DNA from 2 places in the Paenibacillus sp. OT2-17 genome. Region 1 is predicted to be linked to the other one. Evidence: riboswitches for the same ligand, from Rfam matches in the RefSeq annotation. Region 1 holds a riboswitch; the other holds the start of a gene.

Evidence for each region. A riboswitch is a leader RNA that binds a small molecule or an ion and turns the genes downstream of it on or off. The one in region 1 is predicted to bind S-adenosylmethionine.
Region 2: it holds a riboswitch for S-adenosylmethionine, as region 1 does, so the genes downstream of both, GRP75_RS11720 (methionine ABC transporter ATP-binding protein) here and metA (homoserine O-acetyltransferase MetA) in region 1, are expected to answer to the same signal.

What each region holds. Positions count from the first base shown of each region.
Region 1 covers NZ_WUDQ01000220.1:202-5,342, forward strand. Annotated here, with positions in the region: gene GRP75_RS17815 (PLP-dependent transferase) at 1-1,067, opposite strand, end outside; gene metA (homoserine O-acetyltransferase MetA) at 1,192-2,109, opposite strand; SAM riboswitch class I at 2,228-2,353, opposite strand; gene corA (magnesium/cobalt transporter CorA) at 2,905-3,840, shown strand; gene GRP75_RS17830 (HRDC domain-containing protein) at 4,001-5,008, opposite strand.
Region 2 covers NZ_WUDQ01000072.1:1,642-11,478, forward strand. Annotated here, with positions in the region: gene GRP75_RS11705 (SDR family oxidoreductase) at 1-653, opposite strand, end outside; gene GRP75_RS11710 (MetQ/NlpA family ABC transporter substrate-binding protein) at 797-1,639, opposite strand; gene GRP75_RS11715 (methionine ABC transporter permease) at 1,714-2,382, opposite strand; gene GRP75_RS11720 (methionine ABC transporter ATP-binding protein) at 2,379-3,401, opposite strand; SAM riboswitch class I at 3,538-3,677, opposite strand; gene GRP75_RS11725 (Cthe_2314 family HEPN domain-containing protein) at 3,803-4,528, opposite strand; gene GRP75_RS11730 (UbiD family decarboxylase) at 4,580-6,346, opposite strand; gene GRP75_RS11735 (COX15/CtaA family protein) at 6,476-7,408, opposite strand; gene GRP75_RS11740 (thioredoxin family protein) at 7,582-7,926, opposite strand; gene GRP75_RS11745 (DUF2515 family protein) at 8,164-9,453, shown strand; gene GRP75_RS11750 (putative polysaccharide biosynthesis protein) at 9,471-9,837, opposite strand, start outside.

The DNA of each region.
Region 1 (5,141 bases):
ACCCCGACTGCATCCCGAATTTCTGCTGGTATGTCCGCATGTGTCTGCACAGCGGGATAGGTCATTAGCGATTCCACACCGCCGAGACTTTCCGCAAACGCAATGAGCTTAATGTGACGAAGCAAAGGCTCCACATAACGAGCATCCTTTACTTTAAAGGAGAAGATACCCGTATTTCCGCTGGATTGTTTATTTTGAATCTCACGACCTGGGTGGCCTTCGAGAGCTGGATAAAATACTTCCGCCACCGCCGGATGCGTCAGTAAATAGTTAGACAGCACTGTTGCATTATGCTGATGTCGGTCCATACGCAGCGCTAACGTCTTCATCCCCTTCATCAACTGATAGCAGTCGCTCGGGGAAAGCACGGCCCCTATGGAATTGTGCAGGAAGGAAATTTCAGCCGACAGCTCTTTGCCTTTGGTTACGATCAACCCTGCCAGCACATCGTTGTGTCCGCCCAAATATTTGGTTGCGCTATGTACCACAATATCCGCGCCCAGCTCCAATGGCCGCTGGAAATATGGGGTTAGCAGCGTATTATCTACAATGGTAAGCAACTGATGTTGTGATGCCCACTCGGCAACCGCTCGAATATCAGTGATCATCATTAACGGATTTGTAGGTGTTTCTATGAATACAGCTTTGGTATTCGGTCGACATGACTGTTCGAGTGCTTCAAGATCATTCGTATCCACATAACTTGCTGTTACACCAAATTTAGATAAAATACGCTCCAGCAAGCGATATGTCCCGCCATACAGATCCAGCGATACAATGAGGTGATCTCCCTGTCCAAACAATGCAAATACCGTTTGCAGCGCCGCCATACCTGAGCTACATGCAAAACCTGCATCACCCGATTCAAGTGCAGCAGAAGCCTCTTCCAGTACCTTTCGCGTAGGATTGATCGTCCGAATGTAATCAAATCCTGTGCTTTGACCTAGACGGGGATGGCGGAACGCCGTAGATTGGTAAATCGGGTAATTAACAGCCCCGGTTACTGGCTCCTCTACTGAACCGATTTGTGCCAATCTGCTTTCGATTTTCCACTGTTTCTCACTCATATGAATCCTCCTGTTAACTTCCATAGTGGGTGCTATAACAAATCCTGCAAAAATGGATGTCAAAGACTATACTGCTGCGCTACTGCAAGGTGGTACTGTACAAGGGTAAACTACAAGCCCCTTTTTAAATCTGGGGCCCGATATCGTAAGGTGTTTCTTGGTATACATAATAGTTCAGCCAATTCGAGAATAATAAATTGGCGTGTGCCCGCCAGATTGAGGGTGGTGTGCGCTTGGGATCATCATTAGGAAAATAATTTTTGGGGACTTCAATATCCATTCCTTTGGCCACATCGCGGTCGTATTCCCATTTCAGGGAAAGCGGGTCATATTCAGAGTGCCCAGTTACAAAAATTTGTTTACCGTCAAGCGTGGCTACGAGGTACACTCCAGCTTCCTCGGATTCGGATAAAACTTCTAATTCGGCAATATGATCAATATCTTCCCGCCGAACCTCCGTATGTCGGGAGTGAGGAGCATAAAACAATTCATCAAAGCCGCGTAGCAATTTTACTTTAGGTTTAATCACGGTGTGTGGAAATACGCCAAAGCATTTGTAGTCGAGCCCGTATTTAGGGACATCGAAATGATGGTATAAGCCTGCCTGTGAGGCCCAACAGATATGCATGGTCGAAGTTACATTCGTTTTCGTCCATTCAAAGATTTGCTGGATCTCCTCCCAGTAGTTCACATCCTCAAACTCAAGCTGTTCAACCGGGGCTCCTGTAATAACCATGCCGTCAAAACGACTGTTCTTGATCTCGTCAAACGTTTTATAGAACATGTTCAAATATTCTTGCGATGTATTTTTGGATACATGAGATTTCATGTGCACCAGCGTGACGTCCACTTGCAGCGGCGTATTGCCTACCAAGCGCAACAGTTGGGTTTCCGTCGTCTCCTTTGTAGGCATTAAATTCAAAATGGCGATACGCAACGGACGAATATCCTGATGATAAGCCAAGCTTTCATCCATTACGAAAATATTTTCGCCCTCGAGCACTTCCTTGGCAGGTAGCGTGTCTGGGATTTTAATCGGCATGTAAACTCACTCCTTGTTCGGTAAGTTTTGCGAAAATCGTCTTGTTGAGATGCCGGGCATATAATAAAAAGACCTTTCTCAGGTTAGAGAAAGGTCATATTTGTATCCATATGCGCCTCTCTCATCTGTCAGGGCAACGCTCTTTGTACAAAGCGCGCGTCCTGCAAGAATTAGCACCGTGCGATTAAAATCGCCGGTTGCCGGGTATCATCGGGCTAGTCCCTCCACCTGCTCTTGATAAGATTTCGCTATATTCATTTTAGGTTCACAAAGTTCTTGTTGTTCACTTTAATGCATCGGCTGGGCTTCGTCAAGATGGGACTTTTAAATTTGTACCCTGCATTCACATTTTGTCTACCTTTTCCATAGGTTAAATCATATCCCTCCTATCGTTGAAGCTCTTGCCACTACTGTTGATTTAGCCCATGATTTTGCGCTTGAAAGGCCGTAGGCCGAGCGTTATACTATACAAGTGCTATTAGGCAAAAATATGGAGCAGTAGTGCAGATTTGAGTGTTTCCTGCGATACTGTGGCAATCTAAAAAAGAACATTTGAGAGGTGAATCCGGAATGGAAGGCGACCCGAGTCCGAATAGGCGGCGATCCCTGAACAACAGCATAGGAATGACTTCAGCTTGCCGAAAGACGGGACGCCAGGCTCTGCATGCTCCAAAAGCCTCCGGCTTTTGATGGGAGTGCACGCTTACCCGCACCGGCTAACTGGCTAACTGAGTCCATTCCTTATGCTTAAGGTAAACGTATTTCCGTTACGACGGAGCATAAGGAGTGACATATATGAAAATCCGTTTGGTCAACAACGGGGTTTTTACCCCTGTCGAAGAAATTGAAATGGCGCTTACTGCACCGGCAGAAGGTTTTTATTGGATTGATGCCGATGTCGATGATTTGACAGTGCTCCAGCCTTTATTTTCCATGCATGATCTTGCAGTAGAAGACTGTTTGAGTGAAGAAGAACAGCGTCCGAAGATTGAAATTTATGAAAGCCATTATTTTATCGTTGTAAATAGCATTCGTTTTGATGATGAAGAAATATTTTTGCGAGCTTTGAACATTTTTATCGGCCGCCATTTTATCATTACGGTGACCAAGCAGAAAATAAATGAGCTTCGTACCCTCAAGCCTATGCTGTGGGAGCAAGAAGTCAGCCAGCCTGACCGTTTTATGTATCTGTTGGTCGACTTGATTGTTGACAACTATTTTCTGGTTGGTGACCGGATTGAGGTCCGCATTGAGAAGCTGGAAGAAGATATTCTAATGCATACGAAAAAGTCGCATTTGAACGAAATCATCGGCTTACGAAGTGAGATTCTGTGGCTGAAAAAAGTGCTGGGTCCACAAAAAGAAGTCATCAATACCCTGAACAAACGGGATTTGCGGCTCATCGACGATCAATTGCAAAAATATTTCAGCGACATTTATGAAAATGCTGTGAAAATTTCGGAGACTTTTGAAACTTACCGCGACTTGATGGGTAACCTTCGAGAAGCTTATCAATCCAGTATCGCCAACCGTGCCAATGAAATTATGCGTGTGTTTACGGCAATTACGACCGTATTTATGCCATTGACAGTCATTACCGGAATATATGGGATGAACTTCGATAATATGCCTGAGCTTCATACACGTTATGGCTATTTTGTCGTCATTGGTATTATGGTGGCATTAGGTGTCAGTATGTTCTGTATTTTCCGCAAGAAAGACTGGGTTTAAAAAGAACAGGGGGAAAAGTACCGAGTTGGATACTTTTTTCGATTTTCAGCTTGGTCATAAAAAGCAGCAGCCGTGTCCTGTGTGGAACTCGCTGCTGCTTTTTAGTATGTTGAACCCTGAATGCACTTTAATACTTTAGCTTTATTCAATCAGTTCTATATTATCCAACATGTCGGTCGGGTACCTGCTGATGACGAAACCGTATACGGATCAGACGCAGACGCTCGTAAATTTGATCCAGTCCTGTTTCGGTTGCCTTTTCTTCCCCATACACTTTCAGCATGACGGGCTTGAGCAGCGCATCCCCCAACTCTTCATAAGCAGACCAGATGGCTGCCTGCTCTTCCTTAGATACATTCACCAATTCCTTGCGGATCAGCTTCTCCATATCAATGCCATCCCTGTCCAAATGCTCCACAGCTTCAATCATCTCTCTACGATGCAAACCTGTCTTCATTCCGATATGCTCCAGTGAAAGACCGTCCGAAATGCCTTCGATAATCGTTCTAGTTAGGCTGAATTTGTTCAGCTCCTGCCTGTACTGGTTCTCTTTTTGCTTGTATAGCCATGACAAAAAAACTTCTTCTTCCAGCGTCTCTGTTACCCAGTTCAACGGAAATGGTGTGGTCCGGTCATTTTGTGTCGTAATAGCCAATAGCTCCGTCCCATATTGCGACACTTTACCCTGACCCATACCAGGCAGCTCCAACAGTTCTTCTTCGGTATGGGGAAGATAGACGCTAATGAGTCGAAGCAGCCGATTCGTAGCGATAAAATAAGGTGCTTTTCGTTCCGTTGCTGCCTTTTGCCGTCTCCACATCGTCAACTGCTCATACACTTCATCACGTGGAAACAAATCACTGTAGCAATACAGCTTTTGCAGCGTTTGTCCTCGTCCTGATGATCCTTCTTGCTCATGAAATACGCCATGGATTAAGGGCCTATAGCCCTCAGCCATTTTGAGCGCCAGCTCATGACGGTATACATGTAGTAATTCCTGCCACAAGCTGCCCTCATACCAAAGGTCGTCTATACTTTCATCCGGGACATGCTGTGTGCTCCAGCCTGCACTCCATCCCCCTTCATGCTGCCCAATCCATACCTGAGCAAAGTCCTCATAGCCCTGTTCATTTCGTTTGGACAAGCGATTTAAAAATACAATATCCATGATTTCTTCCTCCCTCATATCGTTGAAAGACAGTCCCGCACAACACAAAAACGCAAAAAAAAGCACCCATCCTGCGTATTCGCAAGAAAGGTGCTTCCCTTTTTGAGCCGTACTATACTGTTGCCTATATAAT
Region 2 (9,837 bases), on a different contig from region 1:
CCGCTCCCCGGACGTCCACGCGGTGTCTCTTTATCCTGCATGCCGATGACATCGGCGATTGACATTTCCTTATTTGCTCCTCGGATGTCCCCTGGACAGATCATATTGACCGTAATGCCATAAGGAGCTTCCTCCACAGCCAGTGACTTCGTAAAAGACACCAGCCCCACCTTGGCGGCTGCGTAGACGGCACGATGCGGCCAAGCCCTTGCTTCTCCAGCATGACCAAAGCCAAAATGAATAATACGTCCCCAATGCTGGCTACGCATGTGGGGCAATACCAAATGATCCAGCAGCATGGTACCGACCAGATTTCCTTGTATCATGGCATGAATCTCAGCCACACTGTAATCCGCAAACAGACGGCGTTCCCGGATGAACGGTCCGGCATTGTTCACCATAATATCGACTCCGCCCAGCCGATCCTGTACTTCACCAATCAGCCTCGTGATATCTTCCTGAACAGAGATATCCCCTTGTAAAGACAGGCAGCGTACTCCCTTAGACTCAATCACCCGCTTAAGCGCTTCGGCTTCTGCTTGGCTATGCACATAATTTAGCGCAATATTACAGCCTTCATCCGCCAGACGCAAAGCGGTCGTTTTACCTAAACCTTTGGCACTGCCGGTTATGAATGCGACTTTATCTCTCAACAATTTTCCTCCTGTTCACAGAGAACGGTCACCCCCAAGTATAAAATATTTAAGCTTCCCCTACAACTCCATCCAAAAAGAAACCCCAGTCCTCTTGTTCAAGAGAATCTGGGGTTTGCGTGCAATGCGTTCTCGTTCCCTGCTTAAAATGCTGGAATAATCGCGCCTTGGTATTTATCTTCGATGAATTTTTTAGTTTCTGGAGATTGCAAAGCTTTGATCAGCTTCTGAATCGCTTCGGAATCTTTATTATCAGGACGTGCTACCAGAACGTTAGCATAAGGAGAATCTTTATCTTCCAGTGCCAGTGCATCCTTCGTTGGATTCAGCTTCGCTTCCAGAGCGTAGTTCGTGTTGATCAACGCAATATCCACTTCAGGCAACTGACGTGGCAGCATAGCCGCCTCAAGCTCCTTGAATTTCAGGTTTTTCTTATTTTCAGTAATATCTTTTACCGTAGCTTCAATGTTGCTTGCGTCTTTCAGCTTGATCAGACCTTGTTTCTCCAACAAGAGCAATGCGCGGCCTCCGTTTGTCGCATCGTTCGGAATGGCTACAGTTGCGCCATCTGGGATTTCATCAAGCTTTTTATATTTTTGGGAGTAGATACCGAATGGCTCCAAATGAACTGCGCCCACAGAAACCAGATCCATTTTGCGCTCTTTGTTCATCACATCCAGGTAAGGTACATGTTGAAAGAAGTTAGCATCCAGTTGCTTGTCAAACAATTGTACGTTCGGCTGTACATAGTCGTTAAACTGAACGACTTGGAGACGAACCCCTTCTTTTTCCAACTGAGGCTTGATCGCTTCCAAAATTTCCGCATGCGGCACAGGAGAAGCTCCAATTTTCAGCTCCACTTCACGTGGTGATCCGCCTGTATTTTCGGTCGCATTGTTTGTATCCGATGTTGTGCTCTTTGTACCGCAAGCAGCCAGCACCGCAATTAATGTCAAGCTTAATACAGCCAATACCCATTTCTTCATGTTATTACCCCTCCAATAATTTGTAATATTCAGGAGCAGACGTCCTGATCAATAAGGATATCTATATGTTTTCCCTATTTTCGAGTATAATGCCGCACGAGACGATCTCCCGCCATTTGCAGCAATTGTACCAATACGACCATCAGCACGACCGCAACGATCATGACAGCCGTTTCATAACGATAATAGCCGTAGTTGATAGCCAGTGTACCCAGTCCACCGCCCCCGATCATCCCGGACATTGCCGTGTAGGATACGAGTGTAACGACGGTAATAGTTAATGCAGCGAGCAGACCCGGAAGTGCCTCACGTAACAGCACACGCCGGATAATTTGTCCTGTCGAGGCACCCATCGCTTGTGCGGCTTCAATGACGCCCTTGTCCACTTCACGCAGAGACGTTTCGACAAGACGTGCGAAGAATGGGGCAGCCCCAATAACCAATGGTGGAATGGTTCCCAACACCCCGGTCGAGGTACCTACCAGCGATCGTGTAAAAGGAATAAGTGCAACGATCAAAATGATAAATGGTACGGAACGTAAAATGTTAACGATGAATGATAATACAATGTATATCACCTTCATCAGAGTTAACGAGGAGCGACTCGCCAGAAACAATAATATGCCAAGCGGCAAACCAATAATGAGGGTGAACAATGCGGATGCTCCGAGCATCTGAAGGGTTTCCAGAGTAGAATTCCCTAGCTCATCCCAACTCACTTGTGAAAAATCAAGTTCGCTCATTGTCCGATCACCTCCACATCTAGTCCTTGCCCAGACACTTCGCGCAGCGTATGCTCTATATCTTCATGGTTTCCTTCAAAACGAACGATCAGCTGTCCATAGGGTACATTTTTAATCGTAGATATGGTTCCCTGCAAGATCGCAAAATCAACACCAGTGCTTCGAGCCGTACGCGACAGAATCGCATCATATGTTTTACTGCCCAAGAAGGAGATACGTACCACCTGCGCCGACTCACCGCCACCTGCTGCCGCAATCGCTGCTTGCAACTCCTCGGGATGTTCTGACTCCCGTTGGATAAAGTCCTTGGTTACCTGGTGCTGTGGCTTCAAAAATACTTCCGCCACTGGGCCTTGCTCCACGATGTCGCCCTGATGAATGACGCCAACTCGATCACAAATGCTTTGAATGACATGCATTTCATGTGTAATCAGCACGATGGTTAAATTAAAGCGCTGATTAATATCCAACAGCAATTTAAGGATAGACCCCGTCGTTTGCGGATCAAGCGCAGAAGTCGCTTCGTCACACAGCAATACATGAGGATCACTAGCCAGCGCCCTTGCAATTCCTACCCGCTGTTTCTGTCCACCTGAGAGCTGTGACGGATACTTTCCACTGTGTTCTTCCAGACCCACCAGTTCCAGCAGCTCACGAACTTTCATGTCCAGCTTTTCCCTGGGAGTGTTTACCAACCGCAAAGGAAATGCAATATTGTCATACACCGTTGCCGAAGATAACAAATTAAAATGCTGAAAAATCATTCCGATTTTTCGACGTTGCTTCTGTAACTGGGATTGACTCACAGTAGCGAGGTTTACCCCGTCTACCCATACTTCACCTGAAGTAGGGCGTTCCAATAAATTAATACAGCGGATCAATGTACTTTTCCCCGCCCCGGAGTGACCAATCACTCCGAATATTTCTCCACGCTTTATAGAAAGATCCAACCCAGACAGCGCATTAACGCGTCGGTTGCCTTTGCCATAATGCTTGGTTAACTGCTTAAGCTCTATCAACGTGCTGCGACCCCCTTCACTTCTTCCTTACCCTTTTAACCAGTTGTCATCTCTCAGAATTGTATAAAATCGCTATTTATTTATACAAAAAAGAGCCCCTTTCACAGAATGAAAAGGGCCCCACCTTGCGAACCTTTTCTCATCTGCCAAAATCGCTATAACTCTAGCGGTTTTGTAGGAATTAGCACCATCATGTTCCCTCCCAGTGTATTACACCGGGAAAGAACGGGTTGCCGGGCTTCATCGGGCCAGTCCCTCCACCTCTCTGGATAAGAAAAATATGTTAAACTCCAGCTTTAGCTGTCCGTTAAGTTTATATAAAAAAACATAATTCAAGCATTTTTCTGAAACTAGGTTTCAGTATAGATAGTTTACATTGCTTTGTCAAAGGATATTTTCTATCATATTTTTGGGCGTACTGCCCGATTCTCCCATTGTTTCGCAGTATAAGTAAAGGCGTTTGACAGCGACCGACATACCATTTCCAAGCCCTGCTGCAAATCTTCCAAATGGTGATCGAGGTCCTCCAGTTGGATTTTTCCATACAAAGCTCGGTGTCGTTGCCAGAGATCATCCTGCATTTCCGTATTCATATAGTGTATCTCCGTATTCCGACGCTTACGCAGCCGATTGATGGCATCGTTGTAAGTATCCTTGATATCAATTAAATTATCGGTCAATACAGGATGCATTTTGAGATACTTAAGCTGCCGCAACACGGTAAAATACGAATAGTGCGCCTTATACTGCCCTGTTTTTAAATCATACAGATCATTTAGCCAGTTACCCAGCTTATCCAAAATAGAGAAAACCCGAACAAACCCATCTTTATAAAAGAAAACATATAACGCATAATCGGATTTTTCATCCTCACTCATATCTTCAGCATATCCGGCTTTCACTTTCATACGGAAAAAGGCGGAAGCATGATGGCTCTGCTCCAGTTCATCCAGAGATGACATTAGACCGCGTGTTAAAATATCCGCCTTCCGAAAATCGTGGGTCGGATCTCCACCAGCCTGAATTTGCCGCTCCAGCAGGTTCAACATAGCTGACATGCTATTCATGGCATCTAGCAGGATGCCTTTGTTCACACGTGGTGGCTCACCCAGTAGCTTGCGTATCATGCTTACGCCTCCTTATAAATGTAAAATCCGGCTGTAGGTTTAATTAGGGCGTCAAGCGAAATAACTCGTCCATCGTTGATCTACAAGCTTAACAATATCCTCACGCGGTAACACCTCATCTGGATACCCCGGCTTCATACGCGCATCCACTACAATCGGCAGCTTATAGTTCAGATGATGCAAACGCACTTCGCTGTCTGCGTACATATCTGTAGCCGGGTTAAAGCGTGTGAATACCGTCCAAAGGAACGAGGCTTGAGAGCGAACGACTTCTTTGGCATCGTCTACAATGAAGACGAGCGGCCACTCTTGCTCACCCGCTGCTAATCGCTCCAAAACACGTGCCGCCAGCTCAGGCTCCTGCTCAAAGGACGCACCCGATACGACAAGGCAACCTCCGCAATAGGGCTCAATTTCACGAATTCCCGGCAGATCGCCTCCCTCATAAGCACGAGGCAATTCACGTACAGGCTCACCTATCCCCATCAGGATGGCCTTACTGCCATGATTCAGCTTGCGGCCTGTGTAATCGAGTGTATCGTGTGACGTGTGATTGAATATAAATAAATCCCTTGCTGGATTAAATCGCTCCAGAATGGTTTCCAGCAGCAGGTTAAAGTCAGATAAATCAATTACTCGATCCGTCAGCATCAGGAATTTAGTCAACGACAATTGACCTTGACCCAAAATAGTAAAACCGGATACAAGCGCTTCACGGGAGTAGCTTTCACGTACCACTGCCGCTGCTAGCGCATGTACACCCGTTTCCGCATACGCCCACAGGGACTTGACGGAAGGCATCACAAGCGGATATGCAGGCGACAGCAGACGTTGCAAAAACTCACCGAGATAGTAGTCTTCTTGCCGAGGCTTACCTACAATGGTTGCCGGATAAATGGCATCCTTGCGGTGATGCATATGTTTGACATGAAATACAGGGAAATCATGCTGTAATGAATAATAGCCAAAATGATCACCAAACGGGCCTTCCGGACGGCGTTCATGAGGCGGTACATAACCGCTGATTGCAAATTCTGCTTCTGCTGGAATCCGGTGACCCCCGAGCGGGTCTTCTGTCATGGGCAGCTTGCCTCCCATAATAAGCGAAGCCAGCAACAGCTCAGGCAAGTTTTCCGGTGCTGGCGCAATGGCAGACGCAATCAGGGCAGGCGGGCCACCGATGATAATCGTCGTAGGCAATGGCTCATTACGCAGTTCCGCTTCATGATAATGAAAACCGCCGCCTTTATGAATTTGCCAGTGAATGCCCGTCGTCTGATCATCATAAATCTGAATGCGGTACATCCCCAAATTATGATCCTTGGGCTGACCTGGCTTCTCAGTATACACGAGTGGAAGCGTAATAAACGGCCCTCCATCCTCATGCCAACTGGTCACTTTAGGCAGTGGTGCCAGCGGAGCCTCTGTACGGCGAACTCCCAATACAGGGGCCTCGCTATGAGATACTGTTTTTAGCCCTACTTTTAGCATGTCCTTAATCAGGCCACGTTCATTCCACAATGCTTTGGGTGTAGGTGGAAACAATGTTTTGGTCGCTCCTACAATCGCATCCATCAGTTGCTCTGGGCGCGGACCAAAAGCCATGTCCACACGGCGATTTGTACCAAACAGATTACTGGCTACAGGAAACGGGGTTCCTTTTACATTCGTGAACAGAAGTGCCGGCCCTTCTTCCTCAATGACTCTTCGATGAATCTCAGCCAGCTCCAGGTAAGGATCGACAGGTGCCTCTATAATTTTAAGATGATTTTCTTTACGCAGCGCTTCAATAAATTGGCGCAAATTCTGGTAGATCAACTGGACGACTCCTCCTAAGCAAATCAAGCCCTCGAGAAACTCGCGGGCCTGGTTTGTTTCTTATATGCTATTATACGTGTTTAAACGCCTCTTGGGCAAAAATCCGCTTGACTATGATCTATGAAACGCTTAGGTACGTTGTGCTTGGGTCGGAACAAGCTTGCGGTCCGGTGACAATTGCCATACACGATAGCTCAGATAAGCCAAGATGGAGAACAACGATGCAATCACCAGCATATGTCCCAGCACGATAAACATGTAGATTTCAGGTTTGTTGACGTACAACAAGATAATTCCAATCACCACTTGAAGCAAGATTAACAAGACCGATACGACACCCAATATACGGATATCCCGGTGGTTCGGGTGATAACGGTATGAGTAGTGACCCACAGCCAAGATAATGACGAACAGCAGACCAGCTGAAATCTGATGAAGCAGCAGTGGAGATATGAAGCCCCCAATATTTACAACCTTCTGGATGACCGAGTGACTAAGCAACGCCCCTGAATAGACAGCAATATAGGTATAGATCGTCGATAACCATATAAAGTTACGAAAGCCCCGACTGACAGGCCCAGGAATCAGACGCGGGGTGTGGCGTGAATCTGCATGCTCCTGCCAGGCCCCCAACGTCATCATAGTCGCACTGGCAAAGGCGATAAGCGCAAAGCCAAAATGCAGTCCCATGACTGCAGCCGATTGGGAGAAGACGACAGCCAACGCCCCCATTGCACCTTGTATGATGACAAACATGAGCGTGAGCAGCGAGAATAGCTGCAAATCCTTCCGATGCTTCATAAACAGCAAAAAGCCAACAAATGAGGCGATAGAAAGAATCCCGGCCATGGCACTGACGGAGCGATGAGAGAACTCAATAAGGGATGCGATCGTATGTGCCGGAACCAGCTTACCATTGCACAGCGGGAATTCCCGGCCACAGCCGAGACCAGAATCCGTTCGCGTCACGACACCTCCACCGAAGGTAGCCAAAAACATGACAATACATGTTACGAGTGCCAGCCATTTTAATATTCTGATTTTGTTATTCAAAGAATTCACCCGTATCCTTCCAAATATAATATTTATTCACTTTATATGTTGTGAAATGATCACTTAAAGTAATTATAACTGATATATCGTTCCTTGACATACGAGCTTTGTTGACAAAATGTGAACGTGTCCGTGAGAAAGCCGCCCCCTGAGAAGGAAGCGGCTTTCTGAATGTCTTGATGTTATTTTGCTAAGCTCGCGTGGACTTCAACAGCCCGATCCAAAAATTGCTCAATCTCTTCGCGGGATTTGCGCAGTCTGTTCACCAGACGTACCAGTTCTCGCCCTTCACTGTAAGCGATAAAGCTAGGAATCCCCAATACATTTTGCTCTTGACTGACGCTTTCGGCCTGTTCTACATCAATCTCAATTAATGTAAGCTTATCTGCATATTGTTGTTCCACATCAGGCATGAACGGATCGATGAAATGACAATCCTTACACCAGTCCGCCTTAAACACAGCCACCGTAACGCCCGGAGTGGATATTGCCTTATTAAAGTCTTCATGAGAGACGATTTTTTGCATGGATGATTCCTCCTTAAATTCTTTTTGTGCTGAAAAGATTGCACTTTCTATTGTAACGCCAAGTGAAGCTTTTGCACACTCCCCCATTCTACTCACATGCCGATTGGAAGCCCTCTCATTGAGGCATACTAAAGATATACTTAAGAATCCACATAAGCGTCGACATCCTAACAGCATACCCAACATACTTGGCAGGATACGGGGATGCTTGCAGTTGGAAAGGAGGTTAATTTAGTCATGTCTCTTACCGAATGGCTCCATACAGCATCTCGACAGCTTCAAGGAGGGCTAAAGTTACTGGGTTCCGTTCCCCGTGTTGCAGAGGAAGCTTGGGAGGGCAAACGGGCGGCTTGGACCGAATCCCGCAAATTACGCTCCCCCTTGCGTGAACTAGCGTGGGATTATCATACGGCACAGGCCGCTATGAATGAAGCTGAAGCGATAATGTTGGTGAACGGACCCGCTACGCGTCCCTCTTCTCTGAATATGCCCTTATGCGAAACAGACTGTGAGCTACTGGAGAGGATCAAGAACGATACAGCACAGGAGAATCGCAGCAACGTTACCCGCACTGCCGCTTACCTTGAATGCTATCGTGGCTACCCGGAGTTACATTGGGCATTACTGGCCCACCTGGTTTCTCGTAATGGCGGCTATAATATGACCGATCTGAAAGGGGGACTGATTGGCAACCTGTTCGGCGAACAGGAAAAGGAATGGCTGTATCGGCTACTGGAGCGCTGTAACGCCCTTATTTTTCAAGACGCTTATCCGCAGTTGCAACTTTATATGCACAGCCGTCATTTGGGTCGGAGTTGCTTTCACTTGTTGCCTTATTTTCACGTTTCGCCATTCATGAAGCCCTTTTGGGAACGCTTCTGGGCTTGGCGGGATAGCTCTCTGTTGACTGTGGCGCTCATCATTAATGAACAAAACTATATTGAAGGACGTGTGGTAAAAGATCCGTATTTTCAAAAATTCGTGACACACAAGCCGGGCTTTTATTTGCATGACTGGCTCCAGCTTAATCAGGTTATATTTCCACTTGGGCTGAACGGTGGACTTGCTGGACTAGTGATGGAGCGTTTCGGCCATTTGGACGAGCGGATCGGCTTTGGTAAAAGTCTCTATGCTATGCTCTTTGGCCATCAGCAGGTGCTGGACCAGGTATCCGCATTCGCTAACAGTGTGCCGCATACAGGTTCACGCAGCGACTATTGGCCCGGATTGTTCACACCGAATGAACAAAAAGCGCTGCACTCTCCAGATGAAAGTGCAACGCTTTTAGCACATGAATGGCTACCGCCAGGACAACGTCTGTACAGTCCGGAGCTGAACGCCGTCTGGTCCGATACAGCTTATGATCCAATCCCCCGGTATGACTGGTTTCAGGACGGCTCCACACTTGGACATCTCAGCGAACCAAGGCGACCGCTGTTATTTGCCATGCGCCATGAGCATCGTCATGGCATCCAAAAAACAGCAATGGCCCACGTTGCCCATAACAGCTTGCAACCTTTCCACTGAAAGACTGGGGGACTCTTTTAGCCTCGTTGTCCTGTGGACTCACGCTGTAGACGCATTAACGGACGCAGTACCTTTTGCAACATACGCGGATAGTTGCCCAGCTCGTCCCTTCGCAATACGCGCAGTACAACCAGCAACAACAAGTAGCATACCAGTACAGCTGTCCCGGCAATGCAGCACGCGATCAAGAAGGCCACACGCGCAGGCATCAGATGCACCAGCAGAATACAGGCTTCATTTACACCGTATCCGATAGCTCCCGAGACGACGACTGCGGTTAAGAACCCTGCCCAGCGACGGCCCATGATGGAAAAGGAGACGATCCCTTTAAGCACACGCAAATTCAGCAACGTGATCACGAGGAAACATAATCCGGTTGCAGCA